DNA from 2 places in the Catenibacterium sp. AM22-6LB genome. Region 1 is predicted to be linked to the other one. Evidence: a T-box and tRNA genes for the amino acid it is inferred to sense, from the RefSeq annotation. Region 1 holds a T-box; the other holds one or more tRNA genes.
What was found. A T-box is a leader RNA that pairs with one kind of tRNA and senses whether it is charged. The one in region 1 lies ahead of leuS (leucine--tRNA ligase), so its partner is inferred to be a tRNA-Leu.
Positions count from the first base shown of each region.

Region 2: it encodes a tRNA-Leu, which carries the amino acid that the T-box ahead of leuS (leucine--tRNA ligase) is inferred to sense. The anticodon was not compared.

Region 1 covers NZ_QTUM01000005.1:27,395-32,916, reverse strand. Annotated here, with positions in the region: gene DW269_RS02380 (MerR family transcriptional regulator) at 1-99, opposite strand, end outside; gene leuS (leucine--tRNA ligase) at 200-2,596, opposite strand; T-box leader at 2,639-2,838, opposite strand; gene DW269_RS02370 (ATP-binding cassette domain-containing protein) at 2,885-4,669, opposite strand; gene DW269_RS02365 (ATP-binding cassette domain-containing protein) at 4,671-5,522, opposite strand, start outside.
Region 2 covers NZ_QTUM01000051.1:2,097-7,618, forward strand. Annotated here, with positions in the region: gene DW269_RS09845 (SulP family inorganic anion transporter) at 1-752, shown strand, start outside; gene DW269_RS09855 (galactokinase family protein) at 1,231-2,499, shown strand; gene DW269_RS09860 (DUF134 domain-containing protein) at 2,576-3,262, shown strand; tRNA gene DW269_RS09865 (tRNA-Leu) at 3,309-3,392, shown strand; gene DW269_RS12645 (hypothetical protein) at 3,461-3,607, opposite strand; gene asnB (asparagine synthase B) at 3,635-5,218, opposite strand.

The sequences.
Region 1 (5,522 bases):
TTTACGAGCAGGCTTCAATGCTCCCTGTTTTTCATAATATCGTATCATTTCTTTTGATACATTCAGTATTTTTGAAACATCCCCTATACTATAAAACATTAATGATACCTCCATCTTCCTAATTATAGTGTATCACTTATTTCACATTATTGGTTCTTTGTAATAAAAAAAGACATCTCCTCAGAGATGCCTTAATGAATTATTTCACTACAATATTTACAATCTTGTTAGGAACATAAATGATTTTCTTAATTTCTTTACCATCAGTATGTGCCTTAACATTTTCAAGTTCTAATGCCTGCTGTTTAACAGATTCAGCTTCCTGATCCTTATTAATAGATAAACGTCCACGTACTTTACCATTTACCTGTACTGCAATTTCAATTGTAGATACAACAAGCTTGTCTTCTTCATATGTTGGCCATGCTTCATAAGCAATTGTTCCTTCATGACCAAGTTTTTCCCACATTTCTTCACAGATATGAGGCGCAATACATGAAAGCATCTTAACGATACCTTCTGCATATGGCTTATAAACTGCTTTAGCCTTATATGCTTCATTGATGAAGATCATCATCTGTGAGATAGCTGTATTAAAGCCAAGGTTTTCATAGTCTTCAGTCACTTTCTTAACTGTTGAGTGATATACGAAGTCTAATGAACCATCATTTGTATCAGTTAACTTATCAGATTCTACAAATAATCTATAAACACGTTCTAGCCATTTCTTTGAACCTTCTACACCTGTTTCACTCCAAGGTTTAGATGCTTCAAGAGGACCCATAAACATTTCATATAAACGTAATGTATCTGCACCATATGCTTCTACAATATCATCTGGATTAATAACATTACCCTTTGACTTAGACATCTTCACACCATTTGGACCAAGAATCATACCCTGATGGTATAGCTTCTTGAATGGTTCTTTAACTGGTACGATACCCTTGTCATATAAATAGTTATTCCACATACGTGAATATAATAAGTGTCCTACTGCATGTTCAGGTCCACCAACATATAAGTCAACTGGCATCCAATGCTTTAATAATTCTGGATCTGCAATAGCATTATCGTTATGTGGATCAATATATCTTAAGAAGTACCAAGAAGATCCTGCAGAACCAGGCATTGTACTTGTTTCTCTCTTACCCTTCTTACCATCTACTTCTACATTAACCCAGTCAACAGCCTTATCTAATGGAGAAGAACCAGTCTTTGATGGACTATAATCTTCAAGTTCAGGTAGGATAAGTGGTAACTGATCATCACTCAAAGCAACAGATGTTCCATCATCAAAGTTAATGATTGGAATTGGTTCACCCCAATATCTCTGTCTTGCAAAGATCCATTCTCTTAAACGATAGTTAACATGCTTAGAACCGCAATGATGTTCTTCTAACCAGTCTAACATCTTATCGATTGCTTCCTGCTTATCTAAACCATTTAAGAAGTCAGAGTTGATATGTACACCATCCTGTGTCCATGCTTCCTTAGTAACATCTCCACCTTCTAATACTGGAATAATATCGATACCAAACTTCTTTGCGAAAGCATAGTCACGATCATCATGTGCAGGAACAGCCATAATAGCACCTGTTCCATAACCAGCTAATACATAGTCAGAAATCCAGATTGGAATCTTCTTACCATTTACTGGGTTGATTGCATAAGCACCAATGAAGACACCTGTCTTTTCTTTATTTAATTCAGTTCTTTCAAGTTCTGACTTAGTTGCACATACATCTAAGTAAGCTTTTACTTCATCCTTCTTATCAGGAGTCGTAATCTTTTCTACTAATTCATGTTCTGGTGCTAATACACAATAAGTAGCTCCAAATAATGTATCACAACGTGTTGTGAATACTGTGAATTTATCATCATAACCATCTACCTTAAAATCAACATGAGCACCGATTGATTTACCAATCCAGTTTCTCTGAATTTCTTTAGTAGATTCTGGCCAATCAACTTCTTCTAAGCCTGCAAGTAATCTTTCAGCATATTTAGGAATATCAATAACCCACTGTTTCATATTCTTACGAATAACAGGGAATCCACCACGTTCACTCTTACCATCGATGATTTCATCGTTCGCAAGTACTGTACCTAATTCTTCACACCAGTTAACAGGAATATCTACATATCTAGCTAAACCATCTTCATATAGCTGTTTGAAAATCCACTGAGTCCATTTATAGAAGCTAGGATCACAAGTAGATACCTGCTTATCCCAGTCAAATGAGAAACCTAACATCTTTAACTGTTTAGTGAAAGTCTGAATATTCTTTAATGTAAATCCTTCAGGGTGGTTACCTGTCTTGATTGCATACTGTTCAGCAGGTAAACCAAATGAGTCAAATCCCATTGGGTGTAATACGTTATATCCCTGCATTCTCTTCATTCTTGACATGATGTCAGTTGCTGTATATCCTTCTGGATGTCCAACATGAAGACCTTGTCCTGATGGATAAGGGAACATGTCTAAGGCATAGTATTTAGGCTTTGAGAAATCATAAACATCTGTTTCGAATGTCTTATTCTCTTCCCAGTATTTCTGCCATTTCTTTTCTGCTATCTTATGATCATAAGCCATAATTTTGTCTCCTCCACTTTTAAAATAAAAAAAGTCCTCATGTCTAAGGACGAGAACTCGCGGTACCACCTTAGTTCATGAAGACTGATTCATGCGCTTAATGCTTTAACGCAGCAATACGTGATCTGCTTATCACAGACCCATCTCCCTAGCGAGTTCAATGGATGACTTTACTTATTCACACCAGCCATAAGTTCTCTTAAAAAGCATGACCATCTACTACTCTAGTTCCTTGACTTTTATATACTTACACACCTTATCATAATTTCCCATTATTTGCAAGAAGTATCATCTCATTTTAAGGATGCGGGATGGATTGAGCTTGATAATATAAAGAATACTAAATAGCGTAGAGAAACAAACTAATAAGAAAGAACCAATCCACAATATCAACATAATAAGAGGTTGGAATGTAAGATGCATAGGAAAGTCTGTAATCTGTGGGATGATTTGATTCATTATCTTCATAATACCAAGTAATATGAGAGATGCTGTCACATAGCTATAAGAATGAAGAATCAAACATTGATAGAAAGACATCTTGAAAATATGTTTCTTCTTTTCACCATAGGCCTTCATGATGGCATGATCCTTCTTTAAATGCATCGCATGAAGAATCATGATTTCCATAATCATAAATATAGAAGAAAGTATTGTGAGAATAGAGAATACCACTAGAACCATCTGGATTCTATTCATATTCTGATTAAAAGTTTTTTGAGTTGATTCCCCCATTGCTTTAAACTCATATTCAGGATAATTCTTTTTTAAAGAATCTATAATGGATTTATCTTCCTTATATTTCAACATACCATATCTTGCAGTCGGTGTTTGATTAAAGATGGACTCTATCCAATGATAATTTGCATATTCATACATATAGAAAGCATCATAATTATAGGTTTGTGGAGAAATACCAACTATCTTTACTTCTTTTCCCTTTATCTTTAATTGATGCTTATAATAGATTGTCCAAGTTGTATTAAGTAATGTATTGACCTTATTCTTTTGTGCAAGCTTTCTTGCAGTAGAAAGAGGTACCGCGATTTCATCATTATTTTGTGGAGCTCTACCATATATATAATGAGTGGTATAGGACGAGTCATCTGATATAAATAATACGTCATTCTTTTGATAACGTTGACTATTATGAGAGATTCCCATGAGATCATAATCATCAAGATTTAAATAATGATAGGATGCTTCATTGAAATGAGTTAAAGATAAAGGATCATCATTACGTAATTTATAAGTAATAGACTTTTGTGGAATCAACGAAGAAAGATATTGATAAATAGTATTACGAAAAGAGAATGTAAAGGTAAATGTCATCATCAAACATAATAATGCGATAGATAGAGAAAATGACATCTGAAAAAATCTTTTACGACTACTTAAGAATGATTGGATAGTTAATTTAAGTATAGGAAAATGTCGTGGCTTATTATTGGTATGGTTCTCTCGAGGATAACTTTCTGTCTTTTTAATAAGTGTATCCTTTATAATACATCCATCCTTCATCTCTATAATACGATCACTATATTGTTTTACTGATGCTTCATCATGGGATACAAATAATATAAGAGAAGAATGTGAACGCTGCTTCAATATCTTTAATACTCTCTCTGCATTATCTGGATCAAGTGAAGCTGTTGGTTCATCACAAAGAATAATATCTGGATCATAATAAAGTGCACGCTCTATCGCTGTACGTTGTCTTTGTCCTAAGGAAAGATCATTAACTGAAGTATTCTTAAATTGTTTAGTCAATGTTTCATCCAGTATGTAGGATGATTTATGAAAGTAGTCATAGAGACGTATATTATTATTAATAGAAAGCCAAGGTATAAGATGAAAATCCTGAAAAATGATAGAAACTTTCTTATTCTTCTCATATATCACTTCTCCTGAGTAATCATGATCAAGTCCAGCAATAATATGAAGTAAAGTACTTTTTCCACATCCACTTGGCCCAACAAGTGATACAAATCCTGTATCAGGAAGAGTACAAGTAATGTTTTCTAAGACATGTTCATGTAGATAACGCTTGTTGATTGATTTAAGTTGAATCATATTATTCCTCCCTGAGTAATGAGACTATACTTTCTTTCTTAATACGAATAAACGGTGCAGATGCAGAAAGTATGAGTATAAGAAGATAGAGAAAATAGAAAATAATATAGAAATAATAAGGAGATGCAAGACAGGTAAAATGGAAATAACTCTTAAAGGATGTGAGCGGGAGAATAGTAAGAATAACAATAAACATCACTATGCTGATAAAGTAAATAAATGTGCCTATAATAAGTATTTCTATCTTTGATTCACGCTGTAATTGTTTATAAGATGCACCCATAGAAATTTTCAAAGCAAGAGAACGGCTTCTTTCTAAATATAAAGAAGAGAAGACTGTTTTTGTAAGTTCTATTGCCACAAATAAGCTGATCATCATATAAACTAACGCAATCATACGACCAATAGAAATAAGTGTTCCATAACTCATCTTCTTCATATATACATCATTATCTACTTCATAGTTCTTTTCATAACGTTTAATAAGTGTTTCGGGAGCCTTTGTGACTACATCTATTTTGTCATCTCTTAATAAATCTGGATATGTCTTATCTATATCATGATGGAAACAAACCAATTGATCCTGATAGAAATTATCTTCTATTACTCCCACTACTTTATATGTTTCATCTTCTAATAGATGACATGTGAACTGTGATTTGAGTTTATGAGATAAATTATGAGTAATAATGACTTCATTTGTATGATGAGGAAAACGACCTGAAAGCAGCTTGATATGATTTTTCTTAGCAGGTAGACGAATCAACAAGGCATTAACTCCTTTGATATACCCACTTTCTATATCAAAATGTTTTGTTCCTTTTTCTTTTAAAGACAATGGTTCTCCATCATG
Region 2 (5,522 bases), on a different contig from region 1:
TTATTCCATTCTTTGGTGGTGTACCAGCAACTGCTGCAATTGCACGTACAAGTGTTGCGATTAAAGCAGGAGGACAGACAAGACTTGTTAGTATCTTCCATGCGATTGCGTTACTTATCTCTATGTTTGTATTAGGTCCATTCATGTCACAGATTCCTTTATCAGCTTTAGCTGGAGTACTTATCATGACTGCATGGCGTATGAATGAATGGGATGAAATTAAATCAATCTTTAGAAACCGTATTAAAACAAGTATGACACAGTTCTTAGTTACTATGCTTGCAACAGTTGTCTTTGACTTAACAGTCGCAATTGTATTAGGTATCTGTGTTTCAATGTTCTTGTTTGTAATCAATAACTCTTCATTACATGTAGAAACAAGTGCCATTGAACCACATAGATTAGACAAAGAAATCAATTATAACCATTCTACAACTCAGGTAGTTTATTTAGCTGGACCACTATTCTTTGGAAACCAGGATCAGTTATTATCTAAAGTAAGAGAACTAGTAGATGGATGTGATCATCTTATTCTCTCAGTAAGAGGTGTACCATCTATTGATGATTCAGGTATTCATGAATTAATGGATGTTGTAGAACTATGTCGTGCGCATAAGGTACAGCTTTATTTCACTGGTGTACAAAATAATGTCATGAGACAATTAAGAAGACATCACTTTGATACATATGTCGGTAAAGAATCGTTCTATTGGGATGTTATTAAGGTTTTAGAAATGTTGGAAGAAAAGTAGGGAAACCTACTTTTTTTATGTGGGCACCTGTGAATTTATCCATGTATGGATGATAAAGGACATGGTACTTTAAAACGTACTAAGAAGAAATCATATGACTGGATGAAGCATATCATTGAAACAAATGGTGCTGCATTAGAAGAGGATAGTGATTAATTCACTATTCTTTTATTTGTATCCGTTTTCACACAATGACAAAGTCACTACAAAGTGCTTATAGTCTTCGTGAACAAGTATAGTTATTTAACACCTAAAATTAGGTGTTATAGTATTACAATTTACATGCATTTTAAAAAGATATGATATATACTAAAGAAAATGAATTATTCACACTTATGCACATTATGCACAAAATAGAATAAAGAAATGAACAAAGTATTTATGTAATTTTGATCTAAAATATACCATGAAACATTGTAATCAAACAAATACATGATAAAATAGAAATGCAACCGTTTACAAGAAAGGGGGTTACACTATGAAAGCGTCTGAAGTATCCAAAAGACTTTCTAGTGGTGAAATGACTCCTCTATTAAGAGGAATTTACTCAGAAAATATAGATGAGCAGGTATTAAGATATAAAGAAGCTATACAATCGTTTATGGATTATTATGGAGATCAGGATATTATGATATTTAGTGTTCCTGGTAAATGTGAAATAGGTGGGAATCATACCGACCACCAGCATGGACGTGTTCTTGCATCCGCTATTCAATTAGATTCTATTGGTATAGTAGGGAAACAGGATCGTTATGTGAAGGTTATTTATGATGCACTAAATATTAATGAAATAGATACAGAAAATATAAAATATAATGAAGCCAAGAAAGGCACAATGGAATCATTGATCAATGGTGTATTATTTGGTTTAAACCAGAAGAATTATCATATCGGTGGTTTTAATGCTTTTATTCAATGTAATATTCCTAGAAATGTAGGTTTAGGTTCTAGTGCTAATTTTAATATTATGATTGGTACCATTATTAACTATTTATACAATGAAGGAAAAATTGAAAACAAATATCTTATCCAGATTGGGCGTTTTGCGACAAATACATTTTATTGTAAGCCAAGTGGTATGATGAATGAATGTGTCTGCTGTGTGGGTGGATTTATTAAAGTGGATTTTAAGGATTCTAATTCACCTGATATTTATAAGCTGAATACTGATTTCTCAAATTTTGATTATACTCTATGTTGTGTGAATTCTAATGTGTATAGATCAGATACTACTATGGATTATTATGCTGTTCCTAATGAAATGATCAAGGTGGCTAACTTCTTTAAGAAAGATGTCTTAAGAGATGTTTCTTATGATGAATTCATGAAGAACTACCGTATGGTAAGAGCAAGAGTAGGGGATCGTCCTGCTTTAAGAGCACTTCATTTCTTTAAAGAAGAAGATCGTGTCTTAAAGCAGTCAGAAGCACTTGAAAAGGGAGATTTTGATACTTTCTTAAGATTAGTAAGAGAATCTGGAGATTCTACCTTTAAAGCATTACAGAATATTTATCAACAGGAAAGTACACGTCATCAAAATATTGGTACAGCTATTGTATTAAGCGAAAACTTTTTAGGTGAAGATGGTGTTGTAAAAGTGAATGGTGGTGGATTCTCAGGTACTATGCTTGCCTTTGTGAAAACAAGTGTCATTAATGATTATGCAGCTTATATGGATTCTATATTTGGTAAGGGTTCTTGTTATATTATTCATGCAAGAGAACAAGGCGCAATAAGATTACTCTAAAGCAGTGAAAACTGCTTTTTTTTATAATTCTTTGTGCTATAATATTACCGACATATGTCAGTAACTGGAGGAGCGTATGGCTAGACCAAAGAGATCAAGGACAATTACAGGATTTCCTGAATACAATATGTTTGTACCTGATGGTATCCCTCAAAAAGGCTATATAGAGCTTGAATTAGATGAATTTGAGGTCATCCGTCTTATAGACTATAAGTCCTATACACACGCCAAATGTGCTGATAAGATGAATATATCACGTACTACAGTCACTGAAATATATGCCAGAGCAAGAAAAAAGATAGCACGCAGTATTATGGAAGGCTATCCTTTAAGAATTGAAGGCAATGAATGTATAAAGAAAACAGGGTATCCTGTATTAAAGGTAAAAGGAGAACATATTATGAGAATTGCGGTAACTTATGAAAATGAATCAGTTTTTCCACACTTTGGAAAAACATCACAATTTAAATTATATGATGTAGAAAACAATGAAATCAAAGAATCACAGGTTGTTGGTACAGAAGGATTAGGCCATGGTGCTCTAGCAATCTTATTATCTAATATGAATGTAGATGTATTGATCTGTGGTGGTATTGGTAGAGGTGCTATTATGGCTTTAAGTGGGTCTAATATTAATGTCGTAGGTGGAGTGACAGGTGATTGTGATACTGCAGTAAAAGCTTATTTAGATGGTACACTTGTTCCTGAGTCAGAACCTACTTGTGGATGCAGTCATGATAGCTGTGAATGCCATGATGAATAATATTTGACAAACAAATAAAACGAGAATAAAATCAAAACTGTTGAATGCTCGGATGGTGGAATGGTAGACACGCCAGTTTCAGGTACTGGTGGTTTATGCCGTGTGGGTTCAAGTCCCATTCCGAGCACCAATAGTTGTTAACGTGGGTAACCACGTTTTTTTTGTGCATTAAAAAAGACTATGAATAACTCATAGCCTCTATATAATGATTCCCAAGAATCCTAATGCAAGGAAAATAAGAATGAGATAGATAATGACCTTTAAACTCCATTTAAATATATAAAACATAACAATAAATGGAAGAAATGCAAGAAAGAACACCATAGATAATAATGTACCTAACATAATCATCACCTCACTCTTATTATAATATTATTTTCCAGAATCTCCATAGTTTTTAAGTACTCTAGCACTTGGGTCATTGACATCACAGTTTTCCCATGTTTTGTTAGGCATCCAGAAGTCTTTGATCCATTTAGCTTTTCCTGGGTAATAAGATTCAAAGATATCACGATATAATAATGATTCTTTAGTAAATGGTGTACAGTAAGGATACTTCTCTTTAGCGTTTACTACATCTTCATCTGTATATAATGAATCAGCATATTCTTTTAAGTAATCTACCATAGAATGTCCTACTGCATCAGAGAATGCGGCTTTTTCTCTAAATAAGATATCTTGAGGAAGATAATTTAAACCTTCAAAAGCGTGTCTTAATAGATATTTACCTTTGTTGTAAGTGTTCATTTTCTTCTTAGGATCAATACGCATAGTATAATCTACAAAATCAAGATCTGCGAAAGGAACACGTCCTTCTAAGGCATTTGCACTAATACATCTATCTGCTCTTAATACATCATACATATATAATTCACGCATACGTTTTTGAGATTCTTTCTGGAATTCTTCTGGACTAGGTGCAAAGTCTGTATATTTATAACCAAATAATTCATCACTGACTTCACCTGTTAGAATAACCTTTAAATCAGTATGTTCATGAATATATTTACATAGAAGATACATACCAATACTTGCACGAATAGTCGTAATATCCCAAGTTTCTAATGTACGAATGACTTCTCTTAAAGAACCTAATACATCTTCTTTAGTCATAATAACTTCTGTATGATCAGTACCTAAGAATTCAGCGACTTCTTTCGCATACTTTAAATCAATAGGATCTGTTTCCATACCAATCGCAAATGTCTTAATAGGTGTATCAGTAATACGCTGACCAATCGCACATACTAATGATGAATCTAAACCACCAGATAATAAATAACCAACAGGGGCATCACTCTGTAATCTCTTCTTAACGGCTTCAATTAATTTAACACGTAGGTTCAAGGCAATTGTTTCTACATCATCATTATGCATTAATTTCACATCAGCCACATCATTGAAGCATACAAACTTTTCACCATCATAATAATGTCCTGGTGGGAAAGGCATAATTTCTTTACAGACAGGCATTAAAGCTTTGGCTTCAGAACCAAATGCGATAGTGCCTTTTTCAGTATATCCATAAAACATTGGACGAATACCAATTGGATCTCTGGCAGCCATCATCTTATCAACGTCTGCATCATATAAACAGAATGCATATTCACCATCTAAATATCTTACAAGTGTATCTAAACCATATTTTCTATATAAAGGAATTAATACTTCACAGTCACTAGAAGACTTGAAAGTATATTCATCCATAATATTCTTCTTTAATTCTGGGTAGTTATAGATTTCTCCATTACATACCACAATAGTATGATCATCAGAAAATGGCTGCATACCATTTTCACTTAAATCCATAATAGCTAATCTATTGAAACCAAAAGTCTTATCAAATAATCTAGAAGTCTCAATCATATCAGGACCTCTACCTTCAATCTTTCCTAAAGCTTCATCAAATACATCAATCTCTACTTCTGTAGAACCCATTGTTAGAAAACCACACATTTACATTTTCCTCCTATACTTGAGTCAAAAAAAACTCGCTTTGTGGTGCGAGTATCTTACTAAGTCGTTGAGTCTATAACTAAGTACAGACATACTTCAAAGAGCATGCGATACCCGCCAGCGGTAACGTCGCTGAAAGAACGTTCTAGCCTACTTGCATTATGCTTTGGGTAGACAGCTCAGAGGTGTTCTTCATCTATCACTTAACTGTAAGTCTTCCACCAATCACTTACTCGCTAGAGTCTCTGCCATAGATTACTCTCCTCGTCTTCGCCTTTGTTGGGTCTTAGTATAGTACAAATAT